DNA from 2 places in the Streptomyces sp. NPDC001828 genome. Region 2 is predicted to be linked to the other one. Evidence: riboswitches for the same ligand, from Rfam matches in the RefSeq annotation. Region 2 holds a riboswitch; the other holds the start of a gene.
What was found. Region 2 has a riboswitch for glycine ahead of gcvT (glycine cleavage system aminomethyltransferase GcvT). Riboswitches for the same ligand answer to the same signal wherever they lie in the genome.
Positions count from the first base shown of each region.

Region 1: it holds a riboswitch for glycine, as region 2 does, so the genes downstream of both, gcvP (aminomethyl-transferring glycine dehydrogenase) here and gcvT (glycine cleavage system aminomethyltransferase GcvT) in region 2, are expected to answer to the same signal.

Region 1 covers NZ_JBIATV010000001.1:9,181-13,476, forward strand. The annotation lists gene ACFYZA_RS00055 (DNA polymerase IV) at 1-1,350, shown strand, start outside; gene ACFYZA_RS00060 (PRC-barrel domain-containing protein) at 1,266-1,655, opposite strand; glycine riboswitch at 1,780-1,886, shown strand; gene gcvP (aminomethyl-transferring glycine dehydrogenase) at 2,081-4,296, shown strand, end outside.
Region 2 covers NZ_JBIATV010000006.1:260,824-265,119, forward strand. The annotation lists gene ACFYZA_RS19615 (enhanced serine sensitivity protein SseB C-terminal domain-containing protein) at 1-3, opposite strand, end outside; gene ACFYZA_RS19620 (enhanced serine sensitivity protein SseB) at 172-945, opposite strand; gene ACFYZA_RS19625 (AAA family ATPase) at 1,052-1,720, opposite strand; glycine riboswitch at 1,850-1,947, shown strand; gene gcvT (glycine cleavage system aminomethyltransferase GcvT) at 2,101-3,216, shown strand; gene gcvH (glycine cleavage system protein GcvH) at 3,317-3,691, shown strand; gene glyA (serine hydroxymethyltransferase) at 3,730-4,296, shown strand, end outside.

The sequences.
Region 1 (4,296 bases), on a different contig from region 2:
ATGCCGATGGCGCAGGCCCGGCGGCTCTGTCCCAACGCCGCCTATCTGGTGCCGCGCTTCCAGCTGTACCGCACCATCAGCGAACAGGTGATGGAGCTGCTCGGCCGGCTGTCGCCGTTGGTCGAGCCGCTGAGCCTGGACGAGGCGTTCGTGGACCTGGAGGCCGGCGGGGTGGCCTTCGAGTCGGCCTCGGCGCGGGCGGCCGGTGAGCGGCTGCGCAGGGACATCAGGGCGGTCACCGGGCTGAGCGGGTCGGTCGGGCTCGCCGGATCCAAGATGCTGGCCAAGATCGCCTCGGAGGAGGCCAAGCCGGACGGGCTCGTCCTGATAGAGCCGGGCACCGAGCGCGAGCTCCTCGGGCCGATGTCGGTGCGCACCCTGCCGGGGGTGGGCCCGGCCACCGGGGAACATCTGCGCCGGGCCGGGATGACCACCGTGGCCGACCTCGTCGAGGCGGGCGAGGACGAGCTCGTACGGCTCCTGGGCAAGTCGCACGGCGCCTCGCTCTACCGGATGGCGGCCGGGCACGACGACCGGCCCGTGGTGGCCGAGCGGGACGCGAAGTCGGTGTCCGTGGAGGACACCTTCGATGTGGACCTGCACGACCGGCTGAGGATCACCATCGAGGTGGGGCGGCTCGCCGACCGGTGTGTGCAGCGGCTGCGGGCGTCGGGGCACTCGGGCCGCACCATCGTGCTCAAGGTACGTCGGTACGACTTCTCCACGCTGACCAGGTCCGAGACCCTGCGCGGGCCCACCGACGACCCCGCGGTGGTCCGGGAGGCCGCCGCGCGGCTCCTTGAGGCGGTGGACACCACGGGCGGGGTGCGGCTGCTCGGCGTCGGGGTCAGCGGGCTCGCCGACTTCACGCAGGAGGACCTGTTCGCGCAGGCCGCAGGGGAGCGGGCCGTGGAGGAGCCGGCGGGGCCGCTGGGCGAGGAGTCCACCCCGGCCGCCGAGGCGGAGGCGGAGCCCCCGCAGGACCCGGCACAGCGGCGCTGGCTGGCCGGGCACGACGTACGGCATGCCGAGTACGGGCCCGGCTGGGTGCAGGGCAGCGGGGTCGGGCGGGTCACGGTGCGCTTCGAGACGCCGACGGCACGGGCGCCCGGGCGGGTGAGGACGTTCAAGGTGGACGACCCCGGCCTGGAGCCTTCCGAGCCGCTGCCGCTGGTCGAGCCGACCGGAGCGGAGAGCGGGGAGGGAGGAGGGGCCGGAGCGCGGAGGGACGGGGAGGCGGGGGCCGCGGAAGGGGCGGCGGCGGGTCAGGATTCGCCGTTGGCGAGCCGGCCGAAGTCGCGGTCGGAGGGCGGCGGGCCGGGTTCGGGGGCCGCGATGTCCAGACCGTAGTGGTGGTAGAGCTGGAGCTCCTGTTCCGGGGAGAGGTGGCGGCCGACGCCGAAGTCCGGCGCGTCCTTGATCAGGGCACGGTCGTACGGGACGCGCAGCGTCTCGTCGACCAGGGTGCTCGGTTCCAGCGGGACGAAGGCGTCCCGGCTGAACAGTCCGGTGCGCACCGCGGCCCACTCGGGCGCGCCCGTGGCGTCGTCCAGGTAGACCTCGTCCACCGTTCCGATCTTGTGCCCATTGCGGTCGTATGCCTTGCGGCCGATCAGGCTGCGCGGATCGATATCGGTCTGCACGGTCCCTCCAATTGGTCGCAACCGGTTACAACTGCTCCATAAGCACTACGAAAGTGCACATCCCGGGTGTTGGCCACTTGAGCAGGTGAACAAAGAATCGAGCTCGGACCTCGCTGGTACGCTGGCAAGCGGCTGCTGACCCCGTGCGGGAGAGTCCACCGAAGAGCTCATCGAGTTCTCGGCGGACGCCGAAGGAGCAACTCCTCCCCGGAATCTCTCAGGCCCACGGACCGCACGGACGAGGTCACTCTGGAAAGCAGGACGGGGGACGTACGGGCACTTCAGCCCGGGCGGAACCTTTCCTCACCGACGGTGAAAGCCGGGTCGCCCCCATGCGCCCCGGTGAAGCTCTCAGGTTGAGATGACAGAGGGGGAGGCCGTCCGGGTACCCGCGCCGTGGTGCCCCTCGCAGGTCGTGCGACCAGGAGGCCTCCGTCATGACCGCCAACCGCATTCCGCTCAGCCAGCTGGAGCGTGGCATCCCCTTCGAGCAGCGCCACATCGGGCCCGATGCCGAGGCGCAGGCCAAGATGCTCGCCCAGGTCGGCTACGGCTCGCTCGACGAGCTCACAGACGCCGCCGTTCCCGAGGTCATCAAGAGCGCCGGGGCGCTGGGTCTGCCCGAGGCGCGCACCGAGGCCGAGGTGCTGGCCGAGCTGCGCCGGCTCGCGGACCGCAACCAGGTGCTCGCCCCGATGATCGGCCTCGGTTACTACGGCACCTTCACGCCGCCGGTCATCCTGCGCAACGTCATGGAGAACCCGGCCTGGTACACGGCGTACACGCCCTACCAGCCGGAGATCTCGCAGGGCCGCCTGGAGGCGCTGCTCAACTTCCAGACCATGGTCGCCGAGCTGACCGGCCTGCCGACCTCCGGCGCCTCGCTGCTCGACGAGGGCACCGCGGCCGCCGAGGCGCTCGCCCTGTCGCGGCGCGTGGGCAAGGTCAAGGGCGGGGTCTTCCTCGTCGACGCCGACACCCTGCCGCAGACGGTCGCCGTGATCCAGACGCGCGCCGAGCCGACGGGCGTCGAGGTCGTCGTCGCCGACCTGAGCGACGGCATCCCCGCCGAGGCCGCCGAGCGCGGCGTCTTCGGCGTGCTGCTCCAGTACCCGGGCGCCTCCGGCCAGGTCCGCGACCTCAAGCCGGTCATCGACGCGGCCCACGAGCTTGGCGCGATCGTCACGGTCGCCGCCGACCTGCTCGCGCTCACCCTGCTCGCCTCGCCGGGCTCGCTCGGCGCGGACATCGCCGTCGGCACGACCCAGCGCTTCGGTGTCCCGATGGGCTTCGGCGGACCGCACGCCGGGTTCATGGCGGTCCAGGAGAAGTTCGCCCGCAGCCTGCCGGGCCGCCTCGTCGGCGTCTCCGTCGACGCCGACGGCAACAAGGCCTACCGCCTGGCCCTGCAGACCCGCGAGCAGCACATCCGCCGCGAGAAGGCCACCAGCAACATCTGCACCGCGCAGGTGCTGCTCGCCGTGATGGCCGGCATGTACGCCGTCTACCACGGCCCGGACGGCCTGAAGCAGATCGCGCGGCGCACCCACCGCTACGCCGTCGTCCTCGCCGAGGGCCTGAGGGCCGCCGGGGTCGACGTCGCCCACGGCGCCTACTTCGACACGCTGACCGTACGCGTCCCGGGCAAGGCCGCCGAGGCCGTCAAGGCCGCCCGCCAGGGCGGGGTCAACCTGCACCTGGTCGACGCGGACACCGTCTCCTTCGCCTGCGACGAGACCACCACGCGGGCCCAACTGGCCGCAGTCTGGGCCGCGTTCGGGGTCGACGCCGATGTGGAGGCGCTGGACACCGCGGCCGCCGACACGCTGCCGGAGGCGCTGCTGCGCACCGACGAGTACCTGACCCACCCGGTCTTCCACCAGCACCGCTCCGAGACCGCGATGCTGCGCTACCTGCGCAAGCTGGCCGACCGCGACTACGCGCTCGACCGCGGCATGATCCCGCTCGGCTCCTGCACGATGAAGCTGAACGCGACGACCGAGATGGAGCCGGTGACCTGGCCCGAGTTCGGGCAGATCCACCCCTTCGCGCCGGTCGAGCAGGCCGCCGGCTACCTCACGCTCATCCGCGAGCTGGAGGAGCGCCTCGCCGAGGTCACCGGATACGACGCGGTGTCCATCCAGCCCAACGCCGGCTCGCAGGGCGAGCTCGCGGGTCTGCTCGCGGTGCGCGCCTACCACCGCGCCAACGGCGACACCCAGCGCACCATCTGCCTCATCCCGTCCTCCGCGCACGGCACCAACGCCGCGAGCGCCGTGATGGCCGGCATGAAGGTCGTGGTCGTCAAGACCGCGGACGACGGCGAGGTCGACGCCGACGACCTGCGCGCCAAGATCGAGCAGTACCGCGACGAGCTCTCGGTGCTGATGATCACCTACCCGTCCACGCACGGCGTGTTCGAGGAGCACGTCGCCGACATCTGCGCCCTGGTCCACGAGGCCGGCGGCCAGGTGTACGTCGACGGCGCCAACCTCAACGCCCTGGTGGGCCTCGCCAAGCCGGGCAAGTTCGGCGGCGACGTCTCGCACCTCAACCTGCACAAGACGTTCTGCATCCCGCACGGCGGCGGCGGCCCCGGCGTCGGCCCGGTCGGCGTGCGCGCGCACCTCGCCCCGTACCTGCCCAACCACCC
Region 2 (4,296 bases):
CACCCTGGGTCCCGCCCCTCTTCGATCCACCGTGCCGACGCCTGCGCCGCCCCGCAGCCCCGGGCACACGCGTGCGGCTGCGGGGATGCAAGGGTCATGAAACCAGGTTAAGCCGCCGTACAGACACCGCCATGGCCCGGCGGGGAGCTGTCGCGACGCACCCGTTGGCTGTTACTGGGCCCGTGCGTAGAAGGGCCGTACCCGCTCGCGCATCCAGATGGCGACCGGATCCTGGGTCACGTCGAGCAGGACCAGATTGACCGGCCAGCCGACCGGGACCCGGCCGAGCGCCCGGCCGAGCGCCTCCATGGGGGCGTTGCGTCCCGCGCCGTCCCAGGTGGCGAACTCCACGCCGATGAAGAGCGTGGGCGGCTCGCCCTCGATGGAGGCGAGCGCGCGACGGGCGCTGAGCACCACGCCGATCGTCTCGAACTCCTCGGCGGCGACGGCCAGGAAGTCGACCGGGTCCTCCTGCCAGTCCGGCTCGAAGAGCCGCACCCGCGCGCCGGACGCGGGCCCGTCGAGGGCGGTGAGCCCGGTGCGGCACAGCTCGGCGACGGCGGGCGGGGGCAGCGGCATGCCCACCGCGCCCTCGGGGTTGACCACGATGCCGAGCCGCGGCGGGAGCCCGCGGGCGAACTCGACGGCCGGGGCGACCGCGAACGACATGTGGGAGCCGACGCACTGGAGGAACTGCTGCTCGGAGCTGTACACCGGTACGTAGGGGACGCCGTCGAGCTCCATGGTGGGGAGGTCGAGGTCCCTGCTGCCCTGACCGCCGCCGTTGGGCAGCGGCACCCACACGGGGTTGCGGCCGAGCACCTCTATGAGGCGGGGGCCCGCGTCGGGCTGCCCGAGGGCCGCCGCGAGGACCTCTTCGAGCTCGTTGCCCGGCCAGCCTCCGCCGCCGTGCGGATGCGCGAACGCCTGCTCCGGAAAGTTCATGTGCCGTCCTTCTCCCCCGACTGCTGTCGTGCTCCACGACCCTAGCGCCGCCGACGCGCACGGGTGAAAGGGTGCCGGGAACGGGCCCGGCGCGCGCCACCGGGCGCTACCGCGCGAAGCCGATGCGGTGCAGCGCGGAGGCCGACTCGCGGTCGAGCAGGACCGCGCTCGCGCAGCCGGTGGGCAGCCGCCCGGCCTCCACCTGGGCTATGAGGCGGCGAGCCGCGCCGCGATGCCGGGCGAAGGCGTACTTGGACACCCAACGTCCCCGGGTTGCCTGGCCCTCCAGGGCGGTGCCGGCCGGCACGTCGAGCACGACCAGGCGCAGTGCGCGGCCGCGGCGCCGGGCGCCCCGGCCGAGCCAGTGCCGCACCCAGGCCTGCGTACCGCAGTCGTGCACGACGAGGCTGTCCCCGGAGCGCAGGGCCCACCAGGTCCTGGCGAAGTGCGCGGTGCGGGTGAGCGGGCGGTACAGCGCGTACGGGATGCCGGGGAGCCGGCGCTGCCAGGCGAGACGGGTGTCCTGGGAGTCGATGCGGCGGTCGGTGACGGTGCGGCGCATCAGTGTCGTCTTGCCGCTGCCGGGCAGACCCGACACCACCACGACGTCCCCCGCGTCGAAGAGCAGCTCCGGCGGCGTGCGCCCGGGCCTCCCGCGCAGATCCCGCACCGCCTCGGTCACCACCGGCCGCGCCCGCTGTCCCGGGACCTCCCGGCCGGGCCCGTCCGGCGCGGGCACCTCCCGCACCCGGCCCGTTTCGCGTCCAACCGTCATGGCACTCCCCCCTGTTCGGATCCCGGGACCCCTGCCCTGGAAGTGTAAAGAGACGGTAATAGGGCTCAAGCGATTTGCCGCTTCCGGGATGCGTGCAATGATGTGCGCGCCAACTGCATACCGGCCGTTCGAATCCGCGCGGGAGAGTCCTCAGCAGCTGTGAGCTGGGGCGCCGAAGGAGCAAGTCCCTCCCTTGAATCTCTCAGGCCCCGTACCGCGCGGACGAGGCAGATCTGAAAAGCGGGCCGTCCCCTGCCGGGCGGCCCCACCCAAGGTGCAAGCCGTGACGCGCAGCGCGCGACGGTGAACCTCTCAGGTTCCGATGACAGATGGGGAGGATGTCCTCGACCGTCATGCCCCGGGACCTTGGAGCAACATCCATGAGCAACGCCCCCCGTCTGACCTCCCTCGATGCCCTGCATCGTTCGCTGGGCGCCACGATGACCGACTTCGCGGGCTGGGACATGCCGCTGCGGTACGGGAGCGAGCGCGACGAGCACAACGCCGTGCGCACCCGAGCCGGGCTGTTCGACCTGTCCCACATGGGCGAGATCACCGTCACCGGCCCCGAGGCCATGCAGGCCCTGAACCACGCGCTGGTCGGCAACATCGCCACCATCGGCGCCGGCCGCGCCCGGTACACGATGATCTGCCAGGAGGACGGCGGGATCGTCGACGACCTGATCGTCTACCGCCTGGGCGAGACCGAGTACATGGTCGTCGCCAACGCGGGCAACGCGCAGACCGTGCTCGACGCGATCACCGAGCGCGCGGCCGGCTTCGACGCCGAGGTCCGCGACGACCGCGACGCCTACGCGCTGATCGCGGTGCAGGGCCCCGAGTCCCCCGGCATCCTGAAGTCCGTGACCGACGCCGACCTCGACGGCCTGAAGTACTACGCCGGTCTGCCCGGCACCGTCGCCGGCGTCCCCGCGCTCATCGCCCGTACCGGCTACACCGGCGAGGACGGCTTCGAGCTGTTCGTGACGCCCGAGCACGCCGAGCGGCTGTGGCGGGCGCTGACCGAGGCCGGCCAGGACGCGGGCCTCGTGCCGTGCGGCCTGTCCTGCCGCGACACGCTGCGCCTGGAGGCGGGCATGCCGCTGTACGGGCACGAGCTGACCACCGCGCTGACCCCCTTCGACGCCGGCCTCGGCCGGGTCGTGAAGTTCGAGAAGGACGGCGACTTCGTGGGCCGTACGGCTCTGGAGGCCGCCGCCGCGAAGGCCGAGTCGAACCCGCCGCGCAAGCTGGTCGGCCTGATCGCCGAGGGCCGCCGGGTGCCGCGCGCCGGGTTCTCGGTCGTGGCCGGCGGCGAGGTCGTCGGCGAGGTCACCTCGGGCGCCCCGTCCCCGACGCTCGGCAAGCCGATCGCCATCGCGTACGTGGACGCCGAGCACGCCGCGCCCGGCACCCCGGGGGTCGGCATCGACATCCGCGGGACGCACGAGGCGTACGAGGTCGTCGCGCTGCCCTTCTACAAGCGCCAGAAGTGACGCGCGCCTCCCTTCGGCAGCCCCTTTCCCGTCTCGCCGTCCGAGACACTCGTCGAGACCCCGTCACCAGCACTCCCCCGCGTACAGGAGAATTCAGGTCATGAGCAACCCGCAGCAGCTGCGCTACAGCAAGGAGCACGAGTGGCTGTCGAGCGCCGAGGACGGCGTGTCGACGGTCGGCATCACGGAGCACGCGGCCAACGCGCTCGGTGACGTCGTGTACGTACAGCTTCCGGAGGTGGGTGACACGGTGACCGCGGGCGAGACCTGCGGCGAGCTGGAGTCCACCAAGTCGGTCAGCGACCTGTACTCCCCGGTCACCGGCGAGGTCGTGGCCGCCAACCAGGACGTCGTGGACGACCCTTCGCTGGTCAACTCGGCCCCGTTCGAGGGCGGTTGGCTGTTCAAGGTGCGCGTCACGGACGAGCCGGGCGACCTGCTCTCCGCCGACGAGTACACCGACTTCGCCAGCTGACCCAGACCACAGGGATAAGGGATTCAAGGGATCGTCTGATGTCGCTTCTGAACCAGTCTCTCCACGAGCTGGACCCGGACGTCGCCGCCGCCGTCGACGCCGAGCTCCACCGTCAGCAGTCCACCCTCGAGATGATCGCCTCGGAGAACTTCGCTCCGGTCGCGGTCATGGAGGCCCAGGGCTCGGTCCTCACCAACAAGTACGCCGAGGGCTACCCGGGCCGCCGCTACTACGGCGGCTGCGAGCACGTCGACGTGGTCGAGCAGATCGCGATCGACCGCATCAAGGCGCTCTTCGGCGCCGAGGCCGCCAACGTGCAGCCCCACTCGGGCGCCCAGGCGAACGCTGCCGCGATGTTCGCGCTGCTCAAGCCGGGCGACACCATCATGGGTCTGAACCTGGCCCACGGCGGTCACCTGACCCACGGCATGAAGATCAACTTCTCCGGCAAGCTCTACAACGTGGTCCCGTACCACGTCGACGAGACCGGCGAGGTCGACATGGCCGAGGTCGAGCGCCTGGCCAAGGAGTCGAAGCCGCAGCTGATCGTGGCCGGCTGGTCCGCGTACCCGCGTCAGCTGGACTTCGCCGCCTTCCGCCGGATC